Regions from separate parts of the Cellulosimicrobium sp. 72-3 genome, predicted to be linked through region 1. Evidence: predicted binding sites of a transcription regulator. Region 1 holds the regulator's gene; the other holds the start of a gene.
What was found. The regulator LexA, encoded in region 1, represses DNA repair genes until DNA is damaged. The targets are predictions, from matches to a motif close to TCGAACANNTGTTCGA.
Positions count from the first base shown of each region.

Region 2: a site for LexA is predicted at 13,667-13,682, ahead of ruvA (Holliday junction branch migration protein RuvA). Genes of this name have one in related genera too.

Region 1 is NZ_CP053419.1:1,777,977-1,793,231, reverse strand. Features, by position in the region: gene HKK73_RS08085 (AAA family ATPase) at 76-2,316, shown strand; gene serA (phosphoglycerate dehydrogenase) at 2,405-3,604, shown strand; gene HKK73_RS08075 (pyridoxamine 5'-phosphate oxidase family protein) at 3,716-4,135, shown strand; gene HKK73_RS08070 (DUF5302 domain-containing protein) at 4,197-4,391, opposite strand; gene HKK73_RS08065 (aldo/keto reductase) at 4,602-5,699, shown strand; gene nrdR (transcriptional regulator NrdR) at 5,784-6,314, opposite strand; gene HKK73_RS08055 (LysM peptidoglycan-binding domain-containing protein) at 6,682-7,056, opposite strand; gene lexA (transcriptional repressor LexA) at 7,393-8,127, shown strand; gene HKK73_RS08045 (L-lactate dehydrogenase) at 8,241-9,248, opposite strand; gene HKK73_RS08040 (ATP-dependent DNA helicase) at 9,278-11,371, opposite strand; gene hflX (GTPase HflX) at 11,561-13,117, opposite strand; gene HKK73_RS08030 (class I SAM-dependent methyltransferase) at 13,277-13,966, shown strand; gene dapF (diaminopimelate epimerase) at 13,975-15,003, opposite strand; gene miaA (tRNA (adenosine(37)-N6)-dimethylallyltransferase MiaA) at 15,000-15,255, opposite strand, start outside.
Region 2 is NZ_CP053419.1:1,997,717-2,012,971, reverse strand. Features, by position in the region: gene HKK73_RS09115 (peptidylprolyl isomerase) at 1-20, shown strand, start outside; gene HKK73_RS09110 (DUF349 domain-containing protein) at 17-1,957, shown strand; gene HKK73_RS09105 (hypothetical protein) at 2,048-2,701, shown strand; gene ligD (non-homologous end-joining DNA ligase) at 2,712-3,788, shown strand; gene HKK73_RS09095 (ATP-dependent DNA ligase) at 3,819-4,925, opposite strand; gene HKK73_RS09090 (bifunctional (p)ppGpp synthetase/guanosine-3',5'-bis(diphosphate) 3'-pyrophosphohydrolase) at 4,996-7,338, opposite strand; gene HKK73_RS09085 (adenine phosphoribosyltransferase) at 7,413-8,018, opposite strand; gene secF (protein translocase subunit SecF) at 8,015-9,133, opposite strand; gene secD (protein translocase subunit SecD) at 9,133-11,133, opposite strand; gene yajC (preprotein translocase subunit YajC) at 11,215-11,673, opposite strand; gene ruvB (Holliday junction branch migration DNA helicase RuvB) at 11,862-12,938, opposite strand; gene ruvA (Holliday junction branch migration protein RuvA) at 12,941-13,576, opposite strand; gene ruvC (crossover junction endodeoxyribonuclease RuvC) at 13,775-14,344, opposite strand; gene HKK73_RS09050 (YebC/PmpR family DNA-binding transcriptional regulator) at 14,552-15,255, opposite strand, start outside.

The sequences.
Region 1 (15,255 bases):
GTCCCCGGGACGGTCGTCGTACGCCATAATGGACGGCCGCGCGGGCGGCGCGGCGCCGGTCGAGGAAGGGACAGCGTGGGACGCAACGACGAGCTCCGGCTCGAGCAGGAGGTCGTGGACACCCTCTACGCGCGCCTCGACGAGCTGCGGGCGGCCGCCCGGGCACGCCTCGACGAGGTCCGGCGGTCCGGCCCGTCGGGCTCGCCGCAGAACCGCAGCGAGCGCGACGCGTTCGCGACGCTGTACGAGGACCGTGTCGCGCAGCTCGACGCGGTCGAGGACCGCCTCGCGTTCGGCCGCCTCGACCTCGACGACGGCACCCTGCGCTACGTCGGGCGCATCGGCCTCACCGACGAAGAGCACTCGAGCCTCCTCACGGACTGGCGCGCGCCCGCCGCCCAGGCGTTCTACCGCGCGACGGCGGCCCACCCGGACGGCGTCGTGCGCCGTCGGCACCTCGTGACGCGCGGTCGTGCCGTGACGGGGCTCGAGGACGAGCTCCTCGACCTCGACGCCCCCGAGGCCGTGACGGGCACGACGCTCTCGGGCGAGGGCGCGCTGCTCGCCGCGATGGCCGCGGGCCGCACGGGACGCATGGGCGACATCGTCGCCACGATCCAGTCGGAGCAGGACGCGATCATCCGCTCCGAGCTCGCGGGGGCGCTCGTCGTCCAGGGCGGGCCCGGCACGGGGAAGACGGCGGTCGCGCTGCACCGCGCGGCCTACCTGCTGTACGCGCACCGGCGGCTGCTGGAGCGCTCGGGCGTGCTGCTCGTCGGCCCCAGCCTCTCCTTCCTGCGCTACATCGACCAGGTGCTGCCGTCGCTCGGCGAGACCGGCGTCGTGAGCACGACCATCGCCGACCTCCTGCCCGGCGTCGTCGCCGACGGCGAGGAGGACCCGCGCGTCGCGCGGGTCAAGGGCCGGGCGGTCATGGCCCGTGCGGTGCGCCGGGCCGTGCGCGCCCGCGAGCGCGTGCCCGCGGCCGACGTGCCGGTCCGGCTCGACGGCCACGACCTCGTCATCCGCCGCCGCGACGTGCGCGACGCCATCGCGAAGGCGCGACGCACCCACAAGCCGCACAACCTCGCGCGCGTCACGTTCGTCCGCGAGATGCTCTCGCGCCTCGTCGAGCAGTACGGGCGCCAGCTCGGCGAGCCCCTCGTCGGCGAGGACCGCGCGCTCGCGCTGGAGGACCTGCGCTCCCACCGCGACGTGCGGGTCGCGCTCAACCTGGCCTGGCTGCCGCTCACGCCCGAGCGCCTCCTCGAGGACCTGTGGACCAAGCCGCACCGGCTCGCCGAGGCCGCGCCCGAGCTCTCCGCCGAGGAGCGACGGCTCCTCGAGCGGGCGAAAGGTGCGCCGTGGACCCCCGCGGACGTGCCGCTCCTCGACGAGGCGGCGGAGCTCCTCGGCGAGGACGACCAGGCGGAGCGGGCCGAGGCCGCCGCACGCGCGGCGCAGCGCGCGCAGGACCTCGAGTACGCGCGGCAGGTGCTCGAGTCGTCCGGTGCGGGCGGCGGGATCGTCGGCGCCGACGTGCTCGCCGAGCGGTTCGCCGCGAGCGGCCCGCGCCTGACCACCGCCGAGCGCGCCGCGCAGGACCGCACGTGGACCTACGGCCACGTCGTGGTCGACGAGGCGCAGGAGCTGTCCGCCATGGCGTGGCGCATGCTCGTGCGCCGGTGCCCGACGCGGTCGTTCACGGTGGTCGGCGACGTCGCCCAGACGTCCTCGCTCGCGGGCGCCCGGTCGTGGAAGGGCATGCTCGACCCGGTCTTCCGCGACGCGTGGCGGCTCGCCGAGCTCACGGTCAACTACCGCACCCCGGCCTCCGTCGCGGACGCGGCCCGACGCGCGGCCGTCGCGGCCGGCCTCCCGGTCTCGCCGCTCACGTCCGCGCGCGACGTCGAGGACGCCCTGCGCGTGGTCGAGGTGGCACCGGGCGCGCTGGAGGCACGCGTCCGGGCCGAGGCCGAGGCCGCGCGCGCCGAGTTCGTCGCCGCGGAGTCCGGTCGCGTCGCCGTCGTCGCGGCCGCGCCCGCGGTCCCTGCGCTGCGGGCCGCGCTCGGGCTCGCCGACGCGGGCGGCGAGGACCCGGTCGTCGTGCTCGACCCGGTGCAGGTCAAGGGGCTGGAGTTCGACGCCGTCGTGCTGGTCGAGCCCGCCGACGTCGCGACCGGGCCCTCGGGCCCGTCCGACCTGTACGTCGCCATGACACGGCCGACCCAGCGCCTCGTCGTCGTGCACGCGCGCCCGCTGCCCGCCGGGGTCGCCCCCGCGCCGTCGGACGACGCACGGGGCGCCGGAGCCTGACAGCGGTGGTGTCCGGGCGCGGGTTCACCTCGTCCCGAGGGTCAAGACCCGTTTGGTCCGGACCGCGGGACGGGCGCACCATGGGGGCGTGCTACGCGCCCTCCTCCTCGAAAACCTGCACCCCCTCGCCGCCTCGAACCTCGAGGCCGCGGGCATCGACGTCACCGTCCGCACCGGGGCCCTCGACGAGTCCGAGCTGATCGAGGCGCTCGACGGCGTCCACCTGCTCGGCATCCGGTCCAAGACGAACGTCACGGCGAACGTGCTCGAGAACGCCCCCGACCTGGTGGCGCTCGGCGCGTTCTGCATCGGCACGAACCAGATCGACCTGCGCTCGGCCGCGACGCAGGGCGTCGCCGTGTTCAACGCGCCGTTCCAGAACACGCGCTCCGTCGTCGAGCTCGCGCTCGCCGAGATCATCGCGCTCACGCGCCGCCTCACCGAGCGCGACCGCGCGCTGCACGAGGGCCGCTGGGACAAGTCGGCGGAGGGTGCGCACGAGGTCCGTGGCCGCACGCTCGGCATCGTCGGCTACGGCAACATCGGCACGCAGCTCTCCGTGGTCGCCGAGAACCTCGGCATGTCGGTCGTGTTCTACGACACGGCGGAGAAGCTCGCGCTCGGCAACGCGCGCCGCATGGACACGCTCGACGAGCTGCTCGAGCAGGCCGACGTCGTCACGCTCCACGTCGACGGGCGCCAGGGCAACGCCGGGCTCTTCGGCGCCAAGCAGTTCGCCCGCATGCGCCCGGGCTCGATCTTCCTCAACCTGTCGCGCGGCTTCGTGGTGGACTACGGCGCGCTGCGCGAGGCGATCGTCGAGGGCCGTGTGGCCGGCGCCGCGGTCGACGTCTTCCCGCACGAGCCCAAGCGCAAGGGCGACGCGTTCGACTCCGAGCTGCGCGGCCTGCCGAACGTCATCCTCACGCCGCACATCGGCGGGTCGACGGAGGAGGCGCAGGAGGCGATCGGGCAGTTCGTGTCCGCCAAGCTGCGCGACTACCTCACCACCGGCTCCACGACGCTCAGCGTCAACGTGCCGAACCTCGCGCTCGAGCAGACGACGGGCATCACGCGCATCACGCACCTGCACCGCAACACCCCCGGTGTCCTCGCCGCCGTCAACGCGACCCTCGCCGAGCACGGGACGAACATCGAGGGCCAGCTCCTCGCCACCCGCGGCGAGATCGGCTACGTCGTCACCGACGTCGGCTCGCGCGTGGAGCCCGCCGTCATCGAGGCGCTGGCCGCGATGGAGCAGACGATCGCCCTGCGCATCCTCGACTGACGCAGCCCGGGAACCTTCGCCGCGCGCGGCCCGTCCGCACGCGGCGAAGGTCCTCGGCGGCCGTGACCTTCGCCGCTGAGCGCCTCTCGCGCGCCGGTGCCACGATGAGGCATGACCGGATACACGCACGACGCGCCGCAGATCCTCGACGCCGACGCGTCGTGGGACCTCGTGGAGGGGACCCACGTCGCACGCCTCGCCGTGAGCGTGCGGGGCGAGCCGGACATCTACCCCGTGACCGTGCGGGCGCACGAGCGCACGCTCGCGTTCCGCACGGTCCCCGGCACGAAGCTCGCGACGCTCGCCATCAACGAGCGGGTCGCCCTGGAGTGGGACCACGTCGACGACGACGGGGCGTGGAGCGTCGTCGCGCGCGGCACCGCTCACCGTCTGCGCACCGAGCACGAGGTGGATCCCGTCCGGGAGGGTGCGGACCCGCTCGTCCCCACCGTCGACGTCCCGACCGAGGAGTGGGTCGTGGTCGAGGCCCACGAGCTCACCGGACGACGCTTCGCGCGCGCGGAGCCCTAGTCCCCCGGACGCACGACGTCCGGCCGCCCCGCAGGGGACGACCGGACGTCGGGGGTGCTGCTCAGCCGGACTTGCGGCGGAAGGTGCGCTGGACCGGTCCGACGGTCTCCGAGCCGTGCACGGAGCCCGTGTTCGACTCGCCGTCCGCCGTGCGGTGGCGCGCGGCGTTCTTCCGGTCGAGCGCCTCCCGGAACTTCGCCTTGGCCTCCTCGGTCGGTGCGGTCTCTGCAGCGGGTCGCTGCTGGTCGGACGCCATGGCGGTCTCCTCGTCGACGGGGAACTCGGTGGGGGCACTGCGGTCGGCCCGACGCTGCGGGCACCCCGCCAGCCTCCCCCACCGGGCGGCCCGACGCCACCTCATTTGTCCGCTCGGACCGGCCGTCCCGGCCTTGCGGGCGCCGGCGCTGGGGACCGCGCCGCGAGCGCCGACGACCGCGCGGCGAACGCCGTCGGGTAGCGTCGGGACGTGTCGCCCGATCCCACGCCGCAGGCCTCCCCCGCTCCTCCCCACGCCACAGGCGGTCCCGCGCCGGCGCGTGCCGCGCTCCCGCACCGTGCGCTCGGCCGGAGCGGCCTGCGCCTGCCGGAGGTCGCGCTCGGGCTCTGGCAGAACTTCGGCGTCGCCGACCCCTTCTCGACGCAGCGCGAGATCGTGCTGCGCGCCGTCGACCGTGGCGTGACGCACCTCGACCTCGCGAACAACTACGGGCCGCCCGGCGGCGCCGCGGAGGAGTCGCTGGGCCGGCTGCTCGCGCGCGAGCTCCGGCCCGTGCGCGACGAGCTCGTCGTGACCACCAAGGCGGGCTACCGCATGGGCCCCGGCCCCTACGGCGAGGGCGGGTCCCGGAAGTACCTGCTCTCGTCCCTCGACGCGTCGCTGCGCCGGCTCGGGCTCGACCACGTCGACATCTTCTACTCGCACCGCTACGACCCCTCCACCCCGCTCGAGGAGACCATCGGTGCGCTGGCGACGGCGGTCCGGTCGGGGCGCGCCCGCTACGCCGGCATCTCGTCGTACTCGGCGCGGCGGACGCGCGAGGCCCTGCGGGTCGCGGCCGACGCCGGGGTCGAGCTCGTCGTCACCCAGGTCTCCTACTCCATGCTCAACCGGTGGATCGAGGCGCCCGACCCGCACGACGAGGCGGGGGCCACCGTGCTCGACGTCGCGGGCGACGAAGGGCTCGGCGTCGTCGCGTTCTCCCCGCTCGCCCAGGGCATGCTCACGGACCGCTACCTCCACGGGGTCCCGGACGGGTCGCGCGCAGCGCGCGGCGGGCCCCTGCGCCCGGCGTTCCTCTCGGAGGAGAACATCGACCGCGTGCGCCACCTGGACGAGCTCGCACGCGCCCACGGACGGACGCTCGCGTCCACGGCGATCCGCTGGGCGCTGCGCGACCAGCGCGTCACGTCGGTCCTGCTCGGCGCGAGCTCGACGCGCCAGCTCGACGACAACCTCGCGGCCCTCGACGCCCCCGACCTCTCCCCGGAGGAGATCGCGGCCGTCGACGCCCTCCCCGTGGACACGGGCATCAACATCTGGGCGTCGCGGTCCAGCGACCTGTAGCGCCGCGGCCGCGCGCAGCCGTGTCCGGCTGTGCGGACCGAACCTCGGACCGGAGGCGCGAGGCGCGGGACCGTCGCGTGACTGTCAGGGCTGGGGTGCAGCCTCGCGGTCGGTCGCGACGTCGTCGGTGGCCTCGGCCGCCGCACGGCCCGCCGCCGCCTCGCGCTCCTCCCGGTCGACGCGCAGCGACGTGATGGCGCTCTCGAAGTCCTCGAGCGAGTCGAACGCCTGGTAGACGCTCGCGAAGCGCAGGTAGGCGACCTCGTCGAGCTCACGCAGCGGCCCGAGGATCGCGAGACCGATCTCGTAGGCGTCGAGCTCGGCGCTCCCGCTCGCGCGGATGGTCTCCTCGACGCGCTGCGCGAGGACGGCGAGGTCGTCCTCATTCACCGGGCGCCCCTGGCAGGCCTTGCGGACGCCGTTGACGATCTTCTCGCGCGAGAAGGGCTCGGTCACGCCGGACCGCTTGACCACGGACAGGCTGGCGGTCTCGATCGTGGTGAAGCGGCGGTTGCACTCCGGGCACTGGCGTCGCCGGCGGATGGAGGCACCGTCGTCGGACGTGCGGGAGTCGACGACGCGGGAGTCCGCGTGACGGCAGAACGGGCAGTGCATGGCGGGCTCCTCCGCGGGTCGCGCCGACAGGTCGGCGCGACGAACGTATGTCGTCGCGGGCGCGCGGTGCAACACGCCGACGACGCGCCCGGCCCTGGGCAGCAGAACGGGGGCGGTCGAAGTCGACCGCCCCCGTCGGGACGCCCCCGTCCCCATCTCGCGCGCGACTCGCCTCGCGCGCGGCGACGTGCACAGGAGTCGCGGTGGTCCGCACACTCCTCGCCTCGTCCGCCCAGCCCCCCAGCCGGCGTGTGAGGTGACTAACTTAGGCGGACCTAAGGCGCCGGCGCAACCCTCGGCCGCAACCTGTCGCGCGTCGGCGCCGTGTGCTGCGTCACAGGACCTGGACCGCCGCCCGCGCGTCGCGTCACCGCTCGGCGACCGGGAGCAGGATGGTCTGGCCGGCCTGCACGCCGGACGAGGACAGGCCGTTCAGCTCCACGAGCCCGCTGACCACCTCACGGAGGTCTTCCCCCGGGGTCGCGACGCCCTGGGCGAGCTCCCACAGCGTCTCCCCCGCGCTCACGACGTGGACGCGGACCTCGACCGGCTCCCCGGGCCCGCTCGCGACGGCCAGCCCGACCCGCGCCGCGAGGACGAGCACGACGGCCACGAGGAGCACGAGGACCGCACGGCCGCGTCGCGTGAGCCGCAGCGGAGCCTCCGGGCGGGCGCCTCGCTCCGCTGCGCCGCCCCGCCCGAGCGCGGACGGCGCTGCCGTCGCCATCGCCACCGTGTCCATGTCCCCTCCGTCCCGGCCCGCGAGCCCGATCGCCTTCCCCGGTCGATCGGACCCGCGCGCCCGTCTCATCTCCACGCCGACCCGTTGCGGTCGAACACCTGTACGTAGAACATCTGTACGAAGGTCTATCACGAACGGCCGACAGAGTCGAGACATGCTCGAACAGGTGTTTGATTCGTGTCGCATCCTCCCCTAGCCTGGGGTCAGGTCGGTTCGCCGGACATGTCCGCTCGGACCCGGAGGGGCGACCGAGGTCCCGGGGCACACGCCCCGGGGAGGGGAGGCCGCAGGCCCGGCTGGCGCCGGCGGCACGCGACGGACGAGGGCGGAGCGACCATGGCGGGACGAGGCACGGACAGGGCACGGGGGCTCGCCGAGGTGCGCGAGCTGCCGGACGGGTCGGCAGGGGGTGACGGGCTCACCCCGCGCCAGCGGCTCGTGCTCGAGACCATCCGCGCGTGCGTCGAGCAGCGCGGCTACCCGCCGAGCATGCGCGAGATCGGCGAGGCCGTCGGGCTCACGAGCCCGTCCTCCGTCAAGCACCAGCTCACCACGCTCGAGCGCAAGGGGTTCCTGCGGCGCGACCCGAACCGTCCGCGCGCCATCGAGGTGGTCCAGCCCGACGACGCCCGCCGCGCCACCCCGCTCGCGCCGGCCGGGACGGCCCCCGAGCCCGCGTACGACGAGGCCCACCCCGCGCCGTCGTACGTCCCCGTCGTCGGCCGCATCGCCGCCGGTGGCCCCATCCTCGCGGAGCAGGTCGTGGAGGACGTCTTCCCGCTGCCGCGCCAGCTCGTGGGCGAGGGAGAACTCTTCCTCCTGCGCGTCCAGGGCGACTCAATGATCGACGCCGCGATCTGCGACGGCGACTGGGTCGTCGTGCGGCGCCAGCCGGTCGCGGAGAACGGCGAGATCGTGGCCGCCATGATCGACGGCGAGGCCACCGTGAAGAGCCTGCGGCGCGCCGACGGCCACGTGTGGCTCATGCCGCACAACGCCGCGTACGACCCGATCCCCGGCGACGACGCCCAGGTGCTGGGGCGCGTCGTCTCCGTCCTGCGCAGCCTCTGAACGGTCCCCGAGCGGCTCCGGGCGCCCCTCCGGGCAGGCTTGGGACACGACGAGAGCCGGGCGGTCCCTCGACCGCCCGGCTCTCGTCGTGCCGGGCCCGACGGGCCCGTGGCTCAGAGCCCGAAGCGTCGCGCGACCGCGCGCAGCGACTCCGCGGACGAGCGCAGGCCTGCGAGCTCGTCGTCCGCCAGCGGGACCTCGACGCGCTCCGTCGCGCCCCGGCGGTCGACGAGCGTCGGGAGCGACAGGCAGACGTCCTCGAGCCCGTAGATGCCGTCGAGGAGCGTCGACACGGGCAGCACCCGGTGCTCGTCGGCGAGCACCGCCTCGATGATCCGGGTGCCCGCGAGCCCGACCGCGTAGTTGGTCGCGCCCTTGCCCTCGATGATCCGGTAGGCCGACTGCACGACCTCGCGCGCGATCTCGTCGCGCACGTCGCCCGTGAGCGGTCCCCGACCGCCGATGCCCTGCCACTCGAGCAGCGGCGCGCCGCCGATCGTCGCGGAGCTCCAGAGCGGGATCTCGCTGTCGCCGTGCTCCCCCGCGATGTACGCGTGCACGTTCTGCACCGCGACACCGCAGTGCTGCGCCACGAGGAACCGCAGCCGCGAGGAGTCGAGCACGGTGCCGCTGCCGAAGAGCTGCGTCGGGGGCAGCCCCGAGAACTTGAGCGCCGCGTACGTGACGATGTCGACGGGGTTGGTCACCATGACGTAGACGGCGTCCGGGGCCACCTCCACGAGGCCCGGCAGGATAGTCCGCATGAGCCCGATCGTGCCCTCGGCGAGGTCGAGGCGCGTCTGACCCGGCTTCTGCTTGGCGCCGGCCGTGACCACGACGACGTCGGCCCCCGCGCACACCGCGACGTCGTCGGACCCCTCGACGCGCGCCATGGGCATGAACTGGATGCCGTGCTGGAGGTCGAGGACCTCGGCCTCGACCTTCGCGCGGTTGACGTCGAGGAGCGCCACCGTGCGCGCCGCGCCCCGCATGAGCGCGGCGTAGGCGAGCGTCGAGCCGACGGCACCGGCGCCGACGATCGCGAGCTTCGTCGTCCGCGCTCCCCCTCCCGGACCGCCCGCGGTCGCGTCGCCGGTGCCCTGCGGTGACGTGCTCGTCATGTCGCCTCCGTGAAGTCGCTGGAAAGGGCTCAGCCTAGGGCCGCGAGGCGGCGGAGCGCAGCGGTGGCCACGTCGCGGTCGGTCGTCTGCCAGAACCCCGGCATGGACCGCGTGAGGAACGACCCGTAGCGCGCCGTCACGAGCCGCGGGTCCAGGACCGCGACGACCCCGCGGTCGGCCGTGGACCGCACGAGCCGCCCGGCACCCTGGGCGAGCAGGAGGGCCGCGTGCGTTGCGGAGACCTGCATGAACCCGTTGCCGCCCGCGGCCTCGACGGCGCGAGCCCGCGCCGACCTCACCGGGTCGTCCGGGCGCGGGAACGGGATGCGATCGATGAGCACGAGCTGGCACGACGGCCCGGGCACGTCCACGCCCTGCCACAGCGACAGCGTGCCGAACAGGCACGTCGCCGGGTCCTCGGCGAACTCCCGCACGAGCGTCGGCAGCTGGTCGTCGCCCTGGCACAGGACCGGCACGTCCAGCCGCTCGCGCATCGCCTCCGCCGCGGCCACCGCGGCGCGCCGCGAGGAGAACAGGCCGAGGGTCCGACCGCCGGCAGCCTCGACGAGCGCCGCGATCTCGTCGAGCTGGTGCTCGGTCGACGCCTCGCGGCCGGGCGTCGGCAGGCGCTTCGCGACGTAGAGGATGCCCTGGCGCGGGTAGTCGAACGGGCTCCCGACGTCGAGCCCGCGCCAGCGCGGCGCGTCGCCGTCGCCCACGTCCGCGGCTCCGCCCGTCGCCGCGGGGCCGAGCCCGAAGGTGCGCGCGACGGCGTCGAAGCTCCCGCCGAGCGCGAGCGTCGCGGACGTGAAGACGCCGGTGCGCTCCGCCAGCAGGTGGGTGCGGATGAGGCCCGCCACACCGAGCGGGGCGGCGTGCAGGCGGCTCGCGCCGTCGCCGAAGCGGTCGCCGGACCAGCCGCCCTCCCCCGGCCGCGAGCACCACAGCACGTCGTGGCCCGTGGGGTCGGCCGCCATGCGCTCGGCGACCTCGAAGAGCTGCAGCATCGTCGACTGCGCCATCTTCAGGCCCGTGTCCGGCTGGGCCGGCTTGGTCACGCCGGTCTCGGGCTTGAGCGTGGAGAGCACCTCGCGCGCGGCGTCCCGCACCGCCGCGACGGCGGAGCGCGCGGCGTCGGGCAGGCCGTCGGGGAAGCGCTCGGCGGGCAGCGACCCGACGACCGTGCCGAACACGGCGGACGCGGCGTCGAGCGCGTCCGTCGTGACCCCGCCGTGGCGGCGGGCGAGGCGCGCCGCGCTCTCGATCGCCGGGACCGAGAGGTCCACCGTCGCGGCGGCCGTGACGCGGTCGGCGAGCTCGTGCGCCTCGTCGACGACGAGGACGTCGTGCTCGGGCAGCACCCCGGGCGACCCCATGGCCGCGATGCCGAGCATCGCGTGGTTCGTCACGACGACGTCGGCCTCGCGCGCCGCGGCGCGCGCCCGCTCGGGGAAGCACTCGGCGAGCAGCGGGCAGCGCTGGCCCAGGCACTCGAGCGCCGTGACGGAGACCTGCCGCCACGCCTTGTCGCTCACGCCGGGGACGAGGTCGTCCCGGTCGCCCGTGGGCGTCTCGTCGGCCCACTCCCGCAGGCGCACGACCTGCTCCCCGAGGGCCGCCATGCTCGTCCCGCCACGCGCGGCGGGGTGGTCGGCGGCGCCCGCCGCCTCGCCGGGGAGGTCGAAGAGCGTGGGCTCGTCCGCGGGGTAGCCGCCCGCGATCTTGTGCACGCACAGGTAGTTGTGCCAGCCCTTGAGGAGCGCGATCGACGCGGGCCGCGGGAGGCGGTCCGCAACGGCGTCGGCCACGAGCGGGAGGTCCCGCGTGATGACCTGGCGCTGGAGGGCGAGGGTCGCCGTCGAGACGACGACGCGCTCGTCGGTCGCGACCGCGTGACGCACGGCCGGCACGAGGTACCCGAGCGACTTCCCCGTCCCGGTCCCGGCCTGGACCACGAGGTGCTCGGAGCCCTCGATGGCGTCCGTGACGGCACGCGCCATGGTCCGCTGGCCGTCGCGCCGCGCGCCGCCCAGGCGCGTGACCGCGAGGTCGAGGAGCTCCTCGACGGCGGGCACGTCACCGGCCGCCTGCCCGGGCGCCTCCGTGTCCGGACGGTCGGGCACGGGAGCGGTACGGGTGGAGGGGGGCACTTGCCGATTCTACGGTCGGGCACCCACGCGGCGGGGGCCCTGTGGACCGGCCCGGGACGCACGCGACCCCGCGCAGCCGTGGCCGCGCGGGGTCGTGCGTGGGGCCGACGCCGGGTCCAGCGGGCGGGCCCGCCGCGCCGCCGGGAGGCCCGGGGGGGCGGCTCAGCTCCCGGCGGAGGCGCCCACGAGCTCCGTCGCGAGGGCCTGGGCGACACGGCCGCGCAGGAGCGTGCCCTCGGGCGTGTGCTCCTCGTGGTCGATCTCGCCCTCGGTGTGCACGCGGTGCACGAGGTCGCCCCGGTGGTACGGCACGACGACGTCGATCTCGACGTCCGGGCGCGGGAGCTCGTGCGCGATGAGCTCGCGCAGGTGCTCGATCCCCTCGCCCGTGTGCGCCGACACGACGACCGTGCGGCGCTCGCGCAGCCGGATGCGCGCGATCGTCTCCGGGTCGGCGAGGTCCGCCTTGTTGAGCACGATCACCTCGGGCACGTCCTCCACGCCCGGGATGTCGGCCAGGACGTGGCGCACCGCCGCGATCTGGCCCTCCGGGTCGGGGTGCGACGCGTCCACCACGTGCAGCAGCAGGTCGGCGTCGCCGACCTCCTCGAGCGTCGAGCGGAACGCCTCGACGAGCTGGTGCGGCAGCGCGCGCACGAACCCGACGGTGTCGGCGAGCGTGTAGACCCGGCCGTCCTCGGTGCGCGTGCGGCGCACCGTGGGGTCGAGCGTCGCGAACAGCGCGTTCTCGACGAGCACGCCCGCGCCGGTGATGGCGTTGAGCAGGCTCGACTTGCCCGCGTTCGTGTAGCCCGCGATCGCGACGGACGGCACGGCGTGCCGCTTGCGCGACGCGCGCTTCGTCTCGCGCCCCGGGGCCATCGCCTGGATCTCGCGGCGCAGCTTGGCCATGCGGTTGCGGATGCGCCGGCGGTCCAGCTCGATCTTCGTCTCACCGGGACCGCGCGACCCCATGCCCGCGCCGGCGCCGCCGACCTGGCCACCGGCCTGGCGGGACATCGACTCGCCCCAGCCGCGCAGGCGCGGGAGGAGGTACTCGAGCTGGGCGAGCTCGACCTGCGCCTTGCCCTCCCGCGACTTGGCGTGCTGGGCGAAGATGTCGAGGATCAGCGCGGTCCGGTCGATGACCTTGACCTTGACGATGTCCTCGAGCGCGCGCCGCTGGGAGGGCGCGAGCTCGCCGTCGATCACGACCGTGTCCGCGCCGCTGGCGGCGACGACGTCGGCGAGCTGCGCGGCCTTGCCGGAGCCCAGGTACGTGCCCGGGTCGGGCTTCGCGCGGCGCTGGATCACGCCGTCGAGCACCTGCGAGCCCGCGGTCTCCGCGAGGGCGGCGAGCTCGCGCAGCGAGATCTCGGCCTCCTCGGCGGACGTGGGCGCGCCGTCCTCGCGCGGGTCGGAGCCGGGGCTCCAGAGCCCGACGAGCACGACCTTCTCGAGGCGCAGCTGCCGGTACTCGACCTCGGTGACGTCCTCGAGCTCGGTCGACAGGCCGACGACACGGCGCAGCGCGCTGCGCTCCTCGAGCTCGAGCTGCTCGCCGTCGTGCTCCGTGTGGACCGTGCCGCCCTCGGCGCGTGCCGTCCCGGCCCGAGCGAGCACCCGCGCCACGACGTCGCTCGCGATGTCCCGCGTCGCGCCGGTCGGCTCGTCCTGAGCCGAGGTGGGGTTCGGAGTGTTCGCAGGGGTTGGGCTCATGTGCCGCCTTCCGTCGGTGGTGGGCGCTCGTGCGTCCGGGTGTGACAACAAGCGTGGCACGCGAAATCGTCCCGAGGCCAGTGGTTAAGCCCACGACGGGCGGCCCGGACGCGCCGCGCCGCCTCCTGACGTGGGCGCGCCCGCGTAGGATCGGCCGACGTGACCGAGGACCAGGACCCCGCCGTCGACGCCGCGCCCGACGGCGCGGCGGACCACTACTTCACCGCCCGGCCCGCGTCCGCCGCCGAGCGCCGCACGATCTCCGTGCGGCTCGCGGGCCGCGACGTCGAGGTCGAGGTCGCCTCGGGCGTCTTCTCCCCCGGCCGCCTGGACCTCGGCACGCAGGTGCTCCTGCGCACCACCCCGCCGCTCGACGACGTCCTCGCGGCCCGGCCCGACGACGGCCCCGCCCATGTCCTCGACCTCGGCTGCGGCTGGGGCCCGGTCGCCCTGACGATGGCCCTGGAGGCGCCGGAGGCGACCGTGTGGGCCGTCGACGTCAACGAGCGCGCGCTCGACCTCGTGCGCCGCAACGCGCAGCGTCTCGGGCTGGACAACGTCCAGGCCGTGCTCCCGGACGACGTGCCCGACGACGTCGCGCTCGCCGCGCTGTGGTCGAACCCGCCGATCCGGGTCGGCAAGGACGTCCTGCACGGGATGCTCCTGCACTGGCTGCCCCGGCTCGCGCCGGGCGCGAGCGCGCACCTCGTGGTGCAGCGCAACCTGGGCTCGGACTCGCTCCAGCGCTGGCTCGCCGAGGCGCTGCCCCCGCTCCTGCCGGGCGCGGTCGTCGAGCGCGCCGCGAGCGCGAAGGGGTTCCGCGTCCTCGAGGTCGTCGCGCCCCGCTGAGCCGGCGGTCAGACCGGCGCGCGGTCGCCCTCGGACGCCGCCGCGACCGGCTCGGCGGGCGGGGCGGTCACGTGGCCGTCCGCGCCCTCGTGCGCGTCCTCCTCCGGCGGGACCGGCGTCCCCGGGACGAGCGCGGCGAGGTCGATCTCCCCCGCGTGGACGAGCACCGCGGGACCGGCGAGTTCGACGCGGCCGCCCGGGAGCGCCCGCACGCGCACCGTGCCGCCCGGGACGTCGACGAGGTAGGTGTCCGGCGCGTCGGGACCGCCCCACACGCGGACCGCGAGCGCCGCCGCGCACGCGCCCGTGCCGCACGACGGCGTCTCCCCGACGCCGCGCTCGTGCACGCGCATGCGCACGTGCCCGACGACGGTGCCGTCGTCCGCGGTCGTCTCGCCGAGGGGCACCACGAGCTCGACGTTCGTCCCGTGGGACGGGTGCGGCTCGACGACGGGCGCCTCGGTGAGGTCGGCGCGCTCGAGCACGTCCTCGCGCGCGACGGCGAGGACGGTGTGGGGGTTGCCGAGGTCGACGCTGAGCGCCGGACGCGGGACCTCCCAGCCCCGCACGACGACGGTCGCGTCGTAGCCGTCCTGGAGCGCGGGGCGGCCGCCGGGGAGGAACCACGGGCCCATGTCGACGGCGAACCAGCCGTCGTCCTCCTTGCGCACGCGCTTGACGCCCGCGCGGGTGCCGACCGGGACCTCGGTGCCGCCCGCGAAGCTCACCAGCCCGAGGCGCTCGGCGAAGGCCGCGAAGACGCGGACCCCGTTGCCGCACATCTCGGCGACCGAGCCGTCGGCGTTGCGGTAGTCCATGAACCAGATGGCGTGCGGGTCCTCCGCGAGCACGTCGCGCGACTCCGGGACGAGCGCGGTCGGCACGAGGCGGATGACGCCGTCGCCCCCGACGCCGCCGCGGCGGTCGGCGAGCGCGCGCACGAGCTCGGGCGTGAGGTCGAGCTCGCCCTTCGTGTCGGCGAGGAGCACGAAGTCGTTGCGGGTCCCGTGGCCCTTGGTGAAGCGGGTGCGCGTCATGAGCCCAGACTACGGCGCACGGGCGCGCCGCTGTCCGCCTCGTCCGGCCCGACGGCGGTGCCCGGCACGGTCGCGGGGTCGTGCCCGTCCGTGCCCTGCGCGGCAGCGCGCTCGTCCGCCGCGGCGACGAGCGCGAGAGCGTCCTCGACGCGCGTCGGCGACTGCGCGTCGAGCCACCCGACGCGCGGGTCCCGGCCGAACCAGCCCATCTGCTTGCGCGCGAGGCGCCGCGTGTTCGCGGTGACGGCCTCG
Region 2 (15,255 bases), 220 kb from region 1:
AAGGAGTTGAGACCCAGTGAGCGATCCCGCCCAGAACCAGGCGAGCGCACCGGCACCGGAGCCCGCGGAGGCGAGCGAGACCGGACGGGTCGACGCGACAGACGTGGAGCCGACGCCCGAGACCACCGAGGCCACCGAGGCCACCGAGGCCACCGAGGCCACCGAGGCCACCGAGGCCACCGAGGCCACCGAGGCCACCGAGGCCACCGAGGCCACCGAGGCCACCGAGGCCACCGACGAGGGTCCCACCTCCGCCGCGGCCGAGGAAGTCGCTCCGGCCGAGCAGGTGGAGGCCACGCCTGCCGCCGAGGCCGAGGCGACCGACGCACCGGCAGCGGAGGCCGAGACCGCCCCCGAGGCCGAGCAGACCGAGGCCCCCGCGGCCGACGACGCTCCCGCCGCCGAGGCCGAGACCGACGCGTCCGCTGACGCGGCACCGGAGGCGCCTGCCGCCGACGCAGCTGAGGCAGCCGAGGCAGCCGACGACACTCCCGCCGCCGAGGCTCCTGCCGCCGAGACGACGGCACCCGCCGGGGCGGCGCCCCGGCCCGCCGCCCCGCGTCCCGGGCCGCGGCCCAAGCCGTCGGCGCTCCCGCACCCGCCGCGCAAGCCGGCCGCCCCGGCCGCGGGCGCTCCCGCCGCAGCGGCCGTCGTGCCGGAGGTGCCCGCCGTCCCGGCGCTGGCCGACGACTCGGCCGCCGCCAAGGCCGCCGCCGCGTTCGGTCGGGTCGACGAGGACGGCACGGTGTACGTCCGCGAGAGCGCGGGCGAGCGCTCCGTCGGGCAGTTCCCGGGCGTCGGCGCCGACGAGGCGCTCACGCTGTACGTGCGCCGCTACCTCGACCTCCAGGCGAAGGTCGCGCTGTTCGAGGCGCGGCTGACGAGCACGGACCTGTCGGTCAAGGAGATCGACCAGACGATCGCCCGGCTCACCGAGGAGACGGCGGAGCCCTCCGCGGTCGGCGACCTCGACGGGCTCCGGGCGCAGGTCGAGTCGCTGCGCGGCGCCGCTGCCGAGCGTCGCGCGCAGCTCGAGGCGGAGCGCGCCGCGGCGAAGGCCGCGGCTCTCGAGGCCCGCACGGAGATCATCGAGGCCGCCGAGAAGATCGCCGCGACCGACCCGAGCCGCATGCAGTGGCGGCCCGCGGGCGAGGAGCTGCGCGGGCTGCTGGAGCGCTGGAAGGAGGCCCAGCGCTCGGGCCCGCGCATCGACCGCGCGAGCGAGGAGGCGCTGTGGAAGCGGTTCAGCCACGCGCGCACCGCGTTCGACCGCGAGCGCCGGCACTACTTCGCCGAGCTCGAGCAGCGCAACGCCTCCGCGAAGGCCGCGAAGGAGAAGCTGGTCGCGGAGGCCGAGGCGCTGTCGTCGAGCACGGACTGGGGCCCGACGGCGGGCGCGTACCGCGACCTCATGGCGCGCTGGAAGGCCGCGGGCCGGGCGAGCCGCAAGGACGACGACGCGCTGTGGGCCCGCTTCCGCGCCGCCCAGGACACGTTCTTCCAGGCGCGCGACGCGGTGAACTCCGCGACCGACGCCGAGTACGCGGCGAACCTCGAGGTCAAGGAGGCGCTGCTCACCGAGGCGGAGGCGCTCGTGCCCGTCAAGGACCTCGCCGCGGCCAAGGCGGCGCTGCGCGACCTCCAGGAGCGCTGGGAGGAGGCCGGCCGCGTGCCGCGTGGCGACCTGCAGCGCGTCGAGGGCCGCCTGCGTGCCGTCGAGAACGCGGTCCGCGACGCCGAGCAGGCGCAGTGGACGCGGAGCAACCCCGAGACGCGCGCCCGCGCGGAGGGTGCGGCGGCGCAGCTCGAGGCCGCGATCGAGGCGCTCGAGGCCGACCTCGCCGCCGCGCAGAGCCGCGGGGACGCGCGCGCGGTCAAGGAGGCCGAGACGGCGCTCGCCGCGCGGCGCTCCTGGCTCGAGCAGGTCGTCCGCGCGGCGGAGGACTCGCGCGGCTGACGCACGTCCCGCTCGTCGCAGGGCCGGCGCTCGTCCACAGACGGGTGCCGGCCCTTCCGCGTCCCCACGGCCGTGCGGCACGGTAGGGGCGTGCCCGCAGCCACGACCGCGCCCGACCACGCCGCATCCGCCCGCGCCACGGGGCACGTCCCCGCTGCCGCGCTCGCGCACCTGCTGGCTCCGCCGGGACCGGAGGTCGGCCTGCTCGTCGTCCCGGAGGACGTCGGCGGGCCGGCGGCCTTCCAGGAGCTCGTCCGCGCGGGCGCCCTGCGTCGGCTGTGGGGCGACGTCGCCGCTCCGGCGAGCGTGCCCGTCACCCCCACGCTCCGCGCGCTCGCCGTCCGCGACCAGGTGCCGCGCGGCACGGTGCTCGCTGGCGCGGCCGCCGCGTGGGTGCTGTGCGGCTCCGCGCCGCCCCGCGTGCTCGACGTCGTCCACCCGCCCGGGCGTCACCGTCCGCCGCCGCGGCAGGGCCGGGCCGCGCGGCAGGCGCACGTGCTGCGCGACGAGACGACCCTCGTCGCGGGCGTGCTCGTCACGTCGGTGCTGCGGACCGCGCTCGACGTCGCCACCCGGTGCGAGCCGGTGCAGGCGCTGAGCACCCTGCGCCGGCTGGACGCGGTGTGCGGGCTCGACGCCCGTGCGGCGGCACGGTCGCTCGAGCTGCGCCACCGGTGGGCCGGCCGGCCGCAGGCGCGACGCACCCTCGCGCTCCTGCTCGCCGGGACCGACGACCCGGTCTAGGTTGGTCGGCATGGCCGCAGCCACGACTCCCCCCGTGGAGCTCGACGTCCGAGGAAGGACCGTGCGCGTCACGAGCCCGGACCGCGTCGTCTTCCCCGCGCGCGGGCTCACCAAGCTCGACGTCGTGCAGTACTTCCTCGACGTGGGCGACGGCATCCTCGGCGCCCTGGTCGACCGCCCGACGACGCTCGAGCGCTGGCCCAAGGGCGTGTTCGAGGGCGCGCGCATGAGCACGCGCACGGACAACACCGGCGACGCGTTCTACCAGAAGCGCATCCCGAAGGGCGCGCCCGAGTGGGTGCAGACCGCGCGCATCGCGTTCCCGAGCGGGCGCACGGCCGACGAGGTGTGCCCCACGGAGCTCGCCGTCGTCGCCTGGGCGGCCAACCTCGGCACGCTGACGTTCCACCCGTGGCCCGTGCGCGGCGGGGACGTCGAGGCGGTGGACCAGCTCCGCATCGACCTCGACCCGCAGCCGGGCACCGACTTCGACGACGCCGTGCGCGTCGCACCGCACCTGCGCGAGATCCTCGACGAGCTCGGCCTCCCCGGCTACCCCAAGACGTCGGGCGGTCGCGGCATCCACGTGTTCGTCCCGGTCGCGCCCGAGTGGGACTTCGTGGCCGCGCGCCGCGCGACGATCGCGATCGGTCGTGAGCTCGAACGCCGCCTGCCGGACCAGGTGACCACGAAGTGGTGGAAGGAGGAGCGCGGCGCCAAGATCTTCGTCGACTACAACCAGATGGCGCGCGACCGCACGATCGCGTCGGCCTACTCGATCCGTTCCAACCAGCGCGCGACGGTGTCCGCTCCCCTGCGCTGGGAGGAGCTCGGCGACGTCCACCCGGACGACTTCGACGTGCTGTCGATGCCCGCGCGCTTCGCCGCGGTGGGCGACCTCTTCGCACCCCTGCGCGCCGACCGGAAGGACCCGGGCGCGTCGCTCGAGCCCGCCCTGGAGCTGTCCCGGCGCGACGAGGCCGAGCACGGGCTCGGGGACCTCCCCTACCCGCCCGAGTACCCGAAGATGCCCGGCGAGCCCAAGCGCGTCCAGCCGAGCAAGGACCGGGACCGCGCCCGGGACTGACGTGCCGCGACCACGCGGGTGCGGGCGGCGTCAGTCGACGCCGGGCGCCCCGGGGAGGATGCCCGTGAGGTCGTAGCGCACCGGCTCCTCGAGCTGCTCGTAGGTGCACGACTCCGGGTCCCGGTCGTCGCGCCAGCGCCGGAACTGCGCGGTGTGACGGAACCGGGAGCCCTCCATGTGGTCGTAGGCGACCTCGAGCACGCGCTCCGGGCGCAGCGGCGTGAACGACAGGTCCTTGCCCGAGCTCCAGCGCGACACCGCACCCGGCATCCGCTCCCCGGCCGGGTTCTCCCACCCGGACCACGGGTGCGCGTCCGCGTCCGGCGTGCCCGGCTCGACGACGAGCGGCGCGAGCTCCTCGACCAGCGCGGCGCGCCGCGCCGTCGGGAACGACGCGGCGACGCCGACGAACTGGAGCTGGCCCGCGTCGTCGTACAGGCCGAGCAGGAGCGAGCCGAGCAGCGGCTTCGCGAAGGTCGACGTCTTGTGCAGGCGGTACCCCGCGAGCACGACGTCCGCCTCGCGACCGTGCTTGATCTTGAGCATCGCGCGCTTGTTCGGCTGGTACGTGCCGTCGAGCGGCTTGGCGACGACGCCGTCCAGGCCCGCGCCCTCGAACGTGTCGAACCACTCCCGCGCCACGGCGACGTCGCGGGTGCGAGGCGTGGCGTGCACGGCCGGGCCGTCGAGGCCCAGGGAGTCGAGGACCTCCTGCCGCCGCGCGAGCGGCGCGCGCGTGAGGTCCTCGTCCCCGAGCGCGAGCACGTCGAACACGACGAGGGCCGCGGGGGTCTGCTCCGCGAGCAGGCGCACGCGCGACGCCGCCGGGTGGATGCGCTGCTGGAGCACCTCGAACTCGAGGCGACCGTCGCGCGCGACGACGATCTCGCCGTCGACCACGCACCGGGGCGGGAGCGCGGCCCGCACCGCCTCGACGACCTCGGGGAAGTAGCGGTCCATGGGCCGCGCGTTCCTGCTGTCGAGCCGCACCTCGTCGCCGTCGCGGTACACGATCGCGCGGAAGCCGTCCCACTTCGGCTCGTACACGTACCCGCCGTCGACGGCGTCGGGCTCGGGCACGGCGGGCACGGACTTCGCGAGCATGGGCAGCACGGGGGGCATGACGGGCAGGTCCATGTGCCGATGCTGCCACCGGGCCTGCCGCCCTGCGCGGCGTGGTGCCGCCGAGCCGCCTCCCGGCCCCGGCTCAGGCGGGGAGCTGCGCCGTCTCGGCGGCCTTCGTCCCCGTGATGCGGTAGACGTCGAACACGCCGTCGACCTTGCGGACCGCGCTGAGGACCTGCGCGAGGTGCGCGGGCTCCGCCATCTCGAAGACGAAGCGGGACATCGCCACGCGGTCGTTCGAGGTCGAGACGGTCGCCGAGAGGATGTTCACGTGGTTGTCCGACAGGACGCGCGTCACGTCGGAGAGCAGGCGCGCGCGGTCGAGCGCCTCGACCTGGATCTGCACGAGGAACATGGCGTTGCTGCCCGTGGTCCACGAGACGTCGACGATCCGCTCGGGCTGGTTGCGCAGCCCGACGACGTTCGCGCAGTCCGCGCGGTGCACGCTCACGCCCTGCCCGCGCGTGACGAACCCGATGATCTCGTCGCCCGGGACCGGGGTGCAGCACTTCGCGAGCTTGACCCAGATGTCGTCGACGCCCTTGACCATGACGCCCGGGTCGCCCGTGCGCACGCGGCGCGCGGTGTTCCCAGGGCGCGCGGTCTCGGCGACGTCCTCAACCGTGCCCTCCTCGCCGCCCATCGCCTGGACGAGCTTGGAGACGACGTTCGCCGCCGACACCTGGCCCTCGCCGATCGCCGCGTACAGCGCGGTGACGTCCGCGAAGCGGAGCTCGTTGGCGAGCGCGACGAGCGACTCGTGCGACAGCAGGCGCTGGATCGGCAGGTTCTGCTTGCGCATCGCCTTGGCGATCGCGTCCTTGCCGTGCTCGACGGCCTCCTCGCGGCGCTCCTTGGAGAACCACTGCCGGATCTTGTTGCGCGCCCGCGGGCTCTTGACGAAGGCGAGCCAGTCACGGCTCGGACCCGCGTTCTCGGACTTCGAGGTGAGGACGTCGACCGAGTCGCCGTTCTCGAGCGTCGAGTCGAGCGGGACGAGCCGGCCGTTGACGCGCGCGCCCATGGTCCGGTGCCCGACCTCGGTGTGCACCGCGTAGGCGAAGTCGACCGGCGTCGAGCCCGCCGGCAGCGCCATGACGTCGCCCTTGGGCGTGAAGACGTAGACCTCCGCGCCGCCGATCTCGAAGCGCAGCGAGTCGAGGAACTCGGCCGGGTCGGCCGTCTCGCGCTGCCAGTCCACGAGCTGGCGCAGCCACCGCATGTCGTTGGCCGCGGCGTCGTCCTTCGCCGTCTTGCCGCCCGACTTCGCGGTCTCCTTGTACTTCCAGTGCGCCGCGACGCCGTACTCCGCGCGCCGGTGCATCTCGTGCGTGCGGATCTGGATCTCGACCGGCTTCCCGCCCGGCCCGATGACCGTCGTGTGCAACGACTGGTACATGTTGAACTTCGGCATCGCGATGTAGTCCTTGAACCGCCCCGGCACGGGGTTCCACCGCGCGTGCAGCGCACCGAGCGCGGCGTAGCAGTCCCGGACGCTGTCCACCAGGACGCGCGCGCCGACGAGGTCGTAGATCTCCGCGAAGTCGTGGCCGCGCACGATCATCTTCTGGTAGATCGAGTAGTAGTGCTTCGGCCGGCCGGTGACGGTCGCCTTGATCTTCGCGCTGCGCAGGTCGGCCGTGACCTGCTCGCGCACGACGGCCAGGTACTCCTCGCGCGCCGGCGCGCGCTCGGCGACGAGGTGGACGATCTCGTCGTACACCTTGGGGTACAGGGCCTGGAACGACAGGTCCTCGAGCTCCCACTTGATCGTGTTCATGCCGAGGCGGTGGGCGAGCGGCGCGTAGATCTCGAGCGTCTCGCGCGCCTTGCGACCCGCCGACGACGACGACACGTACTTCCAGGTGCGCGCGTTGTGCAGGCGGTCGGCGAGCTTGATGACGAGCACGCGGATGTCCCGTGCCATGGCGACGACCATCTTGCGCACCGTCTCGGCCTGCGCCGCGTCGCCGTACGTGACCTTGTCGAGCTTGGTCACGCCGTCGACGAGCATGGCGATCTCCTCGCCGTACTCCTCGGTGAGCTGCGCGAGCGAGTAGTCGGTGTCCTCGACCGTGTCGTGCAGCAGCGCGGCGGCGAGCGTCGACCCGTCGAACCCGAGCTCGGCGAGGATCGTCGCGACCGCGACGGGGTGCGTGATGTACGGGTCGCCGCTCTTGCGCAGCTGGCCGCGGTGGGCGCGCTCTGCGGTCTCGTACGCGCGCTCGATGACGCTCAGGTCCGTGCGCGGGTGGTTGGTGCGGACGGCCTGGAGCACCGGCTCGAGCGCCGGGCTGCCCGCGTTGGGGCGCGCGCCGAAGCGGACGAGGCGCGAGCGCACACCGCGCCCGCCCGAGCCGCCGGTGCCGGAGGTCGGGGCGCCCGCGCGCTCAGGAGCGCGCGACGTCCGGGTGTTCTCGCTCATGCGCGCCTCCTTCCGCAGGGCGGCCGCCACCGGCACGATGCCGGCGACCAGCCGAGACGACCGGAGTGGCAATCCTACGACTCGACGTGGACCAGCGTGGCCACCTCGCGGCCCGCGAGCCGCTCGCGGCCTCCCAGGCCCTCGAGCTCGAGGAGGAACGCCAGGCCCACCACGACGCCTCCCCCGCGCTCGACGAGCTCGGCGCCCGCGGCCGCCGTGCCCCCGGTCGCGAGCACGTCGTCCACCACGAGAACACGCGCACCCGGGGGCAGTGTTCCCGACCGGAGCTCGATGGTCGCGGTGCCGTACTCGAGGTCGTACGTGACGGTGTCCGTGGGCGGCGGGAGCTTGCCCGCCTTGCGCAGCGGCACGAACCCGACGCCGAGGTGCGTGGCGAGCGGCGCCCCGATGAGGAACCCCCGCGCCTCCATGCCCGCGACGAGGTCGACCCCGCCCGCGGCGCGCGCGACGTCGCCGAGCGCCTCGACCACGTGGCCGAAGGCGTCGCCGTCGGCCAGCAGGCCGGTGATGTCCCGGAAGACGATCCCCGGTCCCGGGTAGTCCGGGACGGCACGGACGAGCTCGAGCACGCGCGAGGCGCGCTCCGGGCCGAGCCCGGCGAGGTGGACGGCGCGCAGGCCGCCCGCCTCGCCGGCCGGCACGTGACCGGGTGCCGTCATCGGGGACGACGGCGGCGCGGCTGCGCCTTGTTGCCCTGGTGCGCGCCCGGCTGGAGCTGGCGGTGCCCCGCCCCGACGCCGGCCGCCGCGAGCGCGGCGTCCTCCTCGTCGCCCGCGACCTCGGCCCGCTCCGCGCGCAGCGCGAGGACCTTGGCCGTGTGCTCCTGGATGGGCTTCTCCCGCTCGCGCAGCGCGACCTCGAGCGGCGTCGCGAGGTACACCGACGAGTACGCGCCGACGGCCATGCCGACGAAGAGCGCGAGCGCGATGTCGCGCAGCGTGCCCGCGCCCAGCAGGAACGCCCCGATGAAGAGGATGCCCGCGACGGGGAGCAGCGCGACGACGGACGTGTTGATCGAGCGCACGAGCGTCTGGTTGATCGCGAGGTTGGCCCGCTCGGCGTACGTGCTGCGCGTCTGGTCGAGGACGCCCGCGGTGTTCTCGCGGACCTTGTCGAAGACCACGACCGTGTCGTAGATCGAGTACGCGAGGATCGTCAGGAGGCCGATCACCGTCGCCGGCGTGATCTCCCAGCCGATCGCCGCGTAGATGCCCACCGTGACGATGAGGTCGTGGAACAGCGCGATGACCGCGGCGAGCGCCATGCGCCAGTTCCGGAAGTAGATCGTCATGACCAGGCTCACGAGGAGCAGGAAGACGACGAGGCCGACGATCGCCTTCTGGGAGACGTCCTTGCCCCAGGTGGGGCCGATGTACGAGCTCGTCACCTCCCCCTCGGACACGTCGTACGCGCTCGCGAGCTCGACGGCGACCTGCTCGACCTGCGCGTTGCTGAGCTCCGCCGTCTGCACCCGCACGGTGCTGGAGCCCACCGAGGTGACGCGCGGCACCTCCTCGGGGGCGACCGCCGCGACGGCGTCGAGCGCCGGCTGCTGCGAGGTGTCCGAGACGCCCGAGACGGTGAACTCCGACCCGCCGCGGAACTCGATGCCGAGGTTGAGCCCGTCACCGGCGATCCGGACCCCGATGATGCCGAGGGACAGGACGACCAGGACGAGCGCCACCACGAAGTAGGCGCGCCGCTTGGCGACGATGGCGTAGGACCGGCGGCCCGTGTACAGGTCGTTGCCCCACTGGGCGAAACCGCTGGCCATCAGTGCTTCTCCTCGTTCTCGTCGCCCGCCGCGTCAGCGGCCGGGGACCCCTCGTCGCCGTCCGCGGAGGCGGCGGCCCGCCGCTCGGCGGCACGGCGCTCGGCGATGGTCATGCGCGGGCCGTCGGACCGGCCGACGCCGGCACCGACCGTCTCCCGGACGGGCGCCGTGCGCTCGCGCGCCGGGGCGTCCTGCACCGGCGCGTCCTCGACGACGTCGCCGCCGTCCGCGGGTGCCGTCGAGGTCGCCCCGACGACGCGGCCGCGACCTGCGTACCGCGTGCCGCGCACCCCGAGGCGCCGCGGGTCGAGGCCCGACGCCGGGTGGCCGTTCGCGAAGAACTTGGTCCGGGCGAGGAGCTGCATGAGCGGGTGCGTGAAGAGGAACACCACGATCAGGTCGACCAGGGTGGTCAGGCCCAGCGTGAACGCGAAGCCGCGCACGCCGCCGACCGCCAGGTAGTACAGGACCACCGCGGCGACGAAGTTCACCGCGTCCGAGGCGAGGATCGTGCGGCGGGCACGCTGCCAGCCCTTCTCCACCGCGGAGTTCAGCGTCCGGCCGTCGCGCAGCTCGTCGCGGATGCGTTCGAAGTACACGATGAACGAGTCCGCGGTGATACCGATCGCGACGATGAGCCCCGCGACGCCGGCGAGCGACAGGCGGTACCCGATCGTCCACGAGAGCACCGAGATCACGCCGAACGTCACGACGGCCGCGATGCCGAGCGACGCGACGGTGACCAGGCCGAGCACGCGGTACTGGAAGAGCGAGTAGATGACGACCAGCAGCAGGCCGATCGCGCCCGCGAGCAGACCCTTCTCGAGCTGCTCGGAGCCGAGCGTCGCGGAGATCTGCTCCTGGCTCTGCACCTCGAAGGTCAGGGGCAGCGAGCCGAAGTTGAGCTGGTTCGCCAGCGTCGCCGCGCTGTCGCGCGTGAAGCTGCCCGAGATCTCGGCCTTGCCGTCGGGGATCGCGACCTGCGAGACGGGCGCCGAGATGACGAGGCCGTCGAGGACCATCGCGAACTGGTTCTGCGGCGACGGGAGCGTCGTGAGACGCGTCGTGACGTCACGGAAGGCCTTGGTGCCCTCGGAGTCGAACTCGATGTTGACGACCCACTCGTTGGTGACGACGCCGTTCTGCCCGACGCGCAGGCCGGAGCTCGCGTTCGAGATGTCGGTGCCCTCGATCTCGACCGGCCCGAGGATGTACTTGGCCGTGCCGTCGTCGGCGCACGAGACGAACGCGCTGTCGGTCGGGCCGCTGTCGCCGCCCACGAGGTTCTCGGGGAGCGTGCAGTCGAGCGCGTCGAACTGCGCCTGCAGCTCCGGCGTGATCTGCGCGAGGTCGCTCGGGTTCTCCGGGCGGGTCGTCTCCGGCGCCGGGTCCGTCGTGGCGTCCTCCGCCGGGGCGTCCGTCGCTGCGTCGGCCGCCGGGTCCGTGCCGTCCTCGGCCGCGGGGTCCGTCGCGCCGTCGGTGGCCGCGTCCGCGGACTCCGTCGCGTCCGGGGCGTCCTCGGCCGCGGCGTCGTCGCCCGCGGCCGGGTCGGTGGACTCGTCGTCGGCAGGCGTCGCCGTCGGCATGCCCACGGAGAGCACGGGGCGGAAGCGCATCTGGGCCGAGGTGCTGACGAGGTCGATGGTCTCCTGGGACGGCTGCCCCGGGATGCCGACGACGATGTTGTTACGGCCCTGGCTCGTGATCTCGGCCTCGGAGACACCCTGCGCGTCGATGCGCTGGCGGATGACGTTGATCGCCTGGTTGATGTCCTCGGCCGTCGGCTGCGAGCCGTCGGTGGTGACGGGCTCCAGGATGATCTGCGTGCCACCCTCGAGATCGAGCGCGAGGCCCGGGGTGAGGCTCGCCCCGCCCGGGTTGTCCTCGGTCTTCGGGTCGAGCTTCGTGCCCGCGAAGAGGGACCCGAAGAGGACGACGATGAGGATTCCCAGGGTGACGAGGGTCCGTACGGGCCTCGCTCGTGTGCTGCTGGTGGCCAACTGTCCGTCTCTTCTCGTGCGTGTGCGGTGGGCCTCGCGGCCCACCGCGTCAGGCCGGTCGCGGCAGCGACCGGCATAGGGTCACTTGATGTCGGTGCCGTCGTCCCGGCGTCCGCGGTCCTTCTCCGACCGGTCGTCGGTCAGACCGGAGAGGTCGTCGGGCACGACGAGGTCGTCGACGTCGCCCTTCGTGGTGGTCCCGGCGTCGGCACCGGCGCTGCCGTACTCGGCCACGCCCTCGGACGCGTCGTCCGCCGTCGTCTCCTCGGTCTCCTCGACCGGGGGCTCGACGAGCTTGGCGATCGCGGCGCGCAGCCACCGGGACTGGTTGCCCGGCGTCGACTCGATGGTGATGACGTCGGCCTCGTCGTCGACGTCGACGACCGTGCCGAACATGCCCGAGCCCGTCATCACCTCCTGCCCGGGGGCGAGGGTCGCCCGGAAGTTCTGGGCCTCGCGCTGCTGCTTGCGGGTGCGGCTGGTCATGAGGAACATCGCACCCGCCGCGAGGGCGAGGATGAGGATGAAGCTGATATCCATGACGGAGTCTCGTGTCCTGTTCTGTGCGGGATCTGCGCGCAGTCTAGGCGTGCGCGCACGGTTCACCAACGAGCCGTCTCGCCGCGGAGTTCCGCCCGCCCGGGTCCGACCATTCTAGGACCACCCGCGGAGCGCCTGTGACCGCCGTCACGGGACGCCCTCCCGGGCCCATGACCGCCGGCGTCGCCTCAGGCGTCGAAGAGCGTGCCGCCCTCGCGCGGCGGGGTGAGCCCGAGGTGCGCCCAGGCGGCCGGGGTCGCGACGCGGCCCCGCGGCGTCCGCCCGATCAGCCCCTCGCGCACGAGGTACGGCTCGGCGACGGTCTCGACCGTCTCCGCCTCCTCGCCCACCGTCACGGCGAGCGTCGTCAGGCCGACGGGACCGCCGTTGAAGCGCGTGCACAGCGCGGTGAGCACCGCGCGGTCGAGCCGGTCGAGGCCGATCGGGTCCACCTCGTAGACCTCAAGGGCCGCGCGCGCGGCCGCGAGGTCCATGGTCCCGTCGCCGCGCACCTGCGCCCAGTCGCGCACGCGCCGCAGCAGGCGGTTCGCGATGCGGGGCGTCCCCCGCGAGCGCCCCGCGATCTCGCGGGCGGCCTGGGGGTCGAGCGCGACGCCCAGCAGACCGGCCGAGCGCGTCAGCACGCGCTCGAGCTCGTCGCCCGAGTAGAAGTCCAGGTGCCCGGTGAAGCCGAACCGGTCGCGCAGCGGCGCGGGCAGGAGCCCGGCGCGCGTCGTCGCGCCGACCGCCGTGAACGGCGGCAGCGAGAGCGGGATGGCGCTCGCCCCGGCACCCTTGCCCACGACGACGTCGACGCGGAAGTCCTCCATCGCCATGTAGAGGAGCTCCTCGGCCGGTCGCGCGAGCCGGTGGATCTCGTCGATGAACAGGACCTCGCCCTCCTCGAGCGAGGACAGCACCGCCGCGAGGTCGCCGGCGTGCTGGATCGCGGGCCCGGACGTCACGCGCAGCGACGTGCCGAGCTCCGCGGCGATGATCATGGCGAGCGTCGTCTTGCCGAGCCCGGGCGGCCCCGACAGGAGCACGTGGTCGGGTGCGCTCCCCCGCGCGAGCGCGGCCTGGAGCACGAGCGACAGCTGGTCGCGCACGACGGCCTGGCCGACGAACTCCTCCAGCCGGCGCGGGCGGAGCGCGGCCTCGGCCGCACGCTCGAGGTCGTCCGCACCCGCAGCGACGATGCGCTCCGACGAGAACGTGCCGTCCCCGCCGAGGTCGTCGAGTCCCACCTGGTCGAAGGTCGCCATCGTCAGCTCCTCGGCCCGCCGAGCACCCGCAGCGCGGCACGCAGCGCGCCCGCCACGTCGGGTGCCTCGACGACGTCGACGCCCGCCTCGGCGAGCACGGTGGACACCGCGTCGTCCGCGGCCTTGAGGTTCCAGCCGAGCCCGACGAGCGCCTCGACCACCTGGTCGCGCCGGTCCTCCGGACGCGGCGCCGACGCCGAGGCGATCGATCCCGCCTCGGTGGCGTCGGCGCCCGTGGGCGGGCCGAGCTTGTCGCCGAGCTCGAGCGCGATCCGCTGCGCGCCCTTGTTGCCGATGCCCGGGACGCGCACGAGCGCGGCGATGTCGGCACCCGCGACCGCACGACGCAGGCCGTCGGGCGTGTGCACGGCGAGCATCGCGAGCGCGAGGCGCGGACCGACGCCGCTCACGGTCTGGACGGTCTCGAAGACGGCGCGCTCGTCGTCGTCGGCGAAGCCGTAGAGCGTGAACGAGTCCTCGCGCACGACGAGGCTCGTCGCGAGGCGCGCCGTCTCCCCGACGCGCAGGCCGGCGAGCGTGGCGGGCGTGGCGTGGACGAGGTAGCCCACTCCTCCGACCTCGAGCACGGCGCGGTCGAGCTGGACGCTCGCCACGACACCGCTCAGGGACGCGATCACGCAGGCTCCTCTCCCGGTCGGCAGCACCGACCTGGTCCGATGGTCCGCCGGCCCCGAGGACCGCCGTCGGGCCGCGCGCCGAGGGGCGCGTCGAACACCCGTACGACCGCGGTCACTCTAGCAAGGGCCGCCCACCCGCCGACCGACCGACACGGACCGCCGGCACCCCCACCGGCACGACCGGCGGAACCGGCGCCGCTAGCGCGGCGCGCGCCGTCCCTTCGCCGCGTGCTCGGCGGCCGCCCAGGCGCGCTGCGCGGCGGTGAGCTCGTGCCGCTCGCCGCCCTGGAGGGCGCCCGCGGGGCGCCAGAGGTGGCAGATCGCGAGCGCGAGCGCGTCGGCCGCGTCCGCGGGCTTCGGCGGCTCCGCGAGGCCGAGGATCCCCGCGACCATGCGCTGGACCTGCTCCTTGCCGGCGCGTCCGCTCCCCGTGACCGCGGCCTTGACCTCCGACGGCGTGTGCAGCGCGACGGGGACGCCCCGCTTCGCCGCCCCGACCATCGCGATGCCCGCGGCCTGCGCGGTGCCCATGACCGTCCCGACGTTGTGCTGCGCGAACACGCGCTCGACCGCCACGACGTCGGGCACGTGCTCGTCGAACCACGCGTCCAGCCGCTCCGCGATCCGCAGCAGCCGCAGGTCCACGCTCAGCTCCGGGTCCGTCCGGATCACCCCGACCGCGACGAGCTCGGCCCGCCGCCCCCGCGCGGAGTCCACCACCCCGACACCGCACCGGGTCAGCCCAGGATCCACTCCGAGAACGCGCACCCCTCGACCCTTTCACGTGAACGGCACGGACCGGCCGTGCCACGCGGTCCGGCGACGGACCAGCCAGCGGTGGGGCCGGGAGGTCGGTGCGCGGTCGTGGCGGGCCTGGCGGGAGCGGCGCGAGGCACGAGCGCCGCGGATGGTAGACCGCGCACCGACCTCCCGGCCGCGCCGCGACCCGACCATCAGGACGCGAGCTCCGCCGGATCAGTCGTCGTTATCGAGCTCCGCCATGACCTCGTCCGACGCGTCGAAGTTGGCGTAGACGTTCTGCACGTCGTCGCTGTCCTCGAGCGCGTCGATGAGGCGCAGGATCTTGCGCGCGCCCTCGGCGTCGACCTCGACCTCCATCGACGGGTGCCAGATCGAGTCGGCGGAGTCGTACTCGATCCCCGCCTCCTGGATCGCGCTGCGCACGGCGACGAGGTCGCTCGCCTCGGACAGCACCTCGATGACGTCGCCGGAGTCGGTGACCTCCTCGGCCCCCGCCTCGAGCGCGGCGAGCATGACGTCGTCCTCGGTCACGCCCTCGGCCTTCGGCACGACGACGAGGCCCTTGCGCGCGAAGAGGTAGGACACGGAGCCCGGGTCGGCGAGGTTGCCGCCGTTGCGGCTGAACGCGAGGCGGACCTCGGAGGCCGCACGGTTCTTGTTGTCGGTGAGGCACTCGACCAGGACGGCGATGCCGTTGGGGCCGTAGCCCTCGTACATGATCGTCTGGTAGTCGACGGCGTCGGCGCCGGTGCCCGAGCCGCGCTTGACGGCGCGGTCGATGTTGTCGTTGGGGACCGACGACTTCTTCGCCTTCTGGATGGCGTCGAACAGCGTCGGGTTGCCCGCGGGGTCACCGCCGCCCGTGCGCGCCGCGACCTCGATGTTCTTGATGAGCTTCGCGAAGAGCTTGCCGCGCT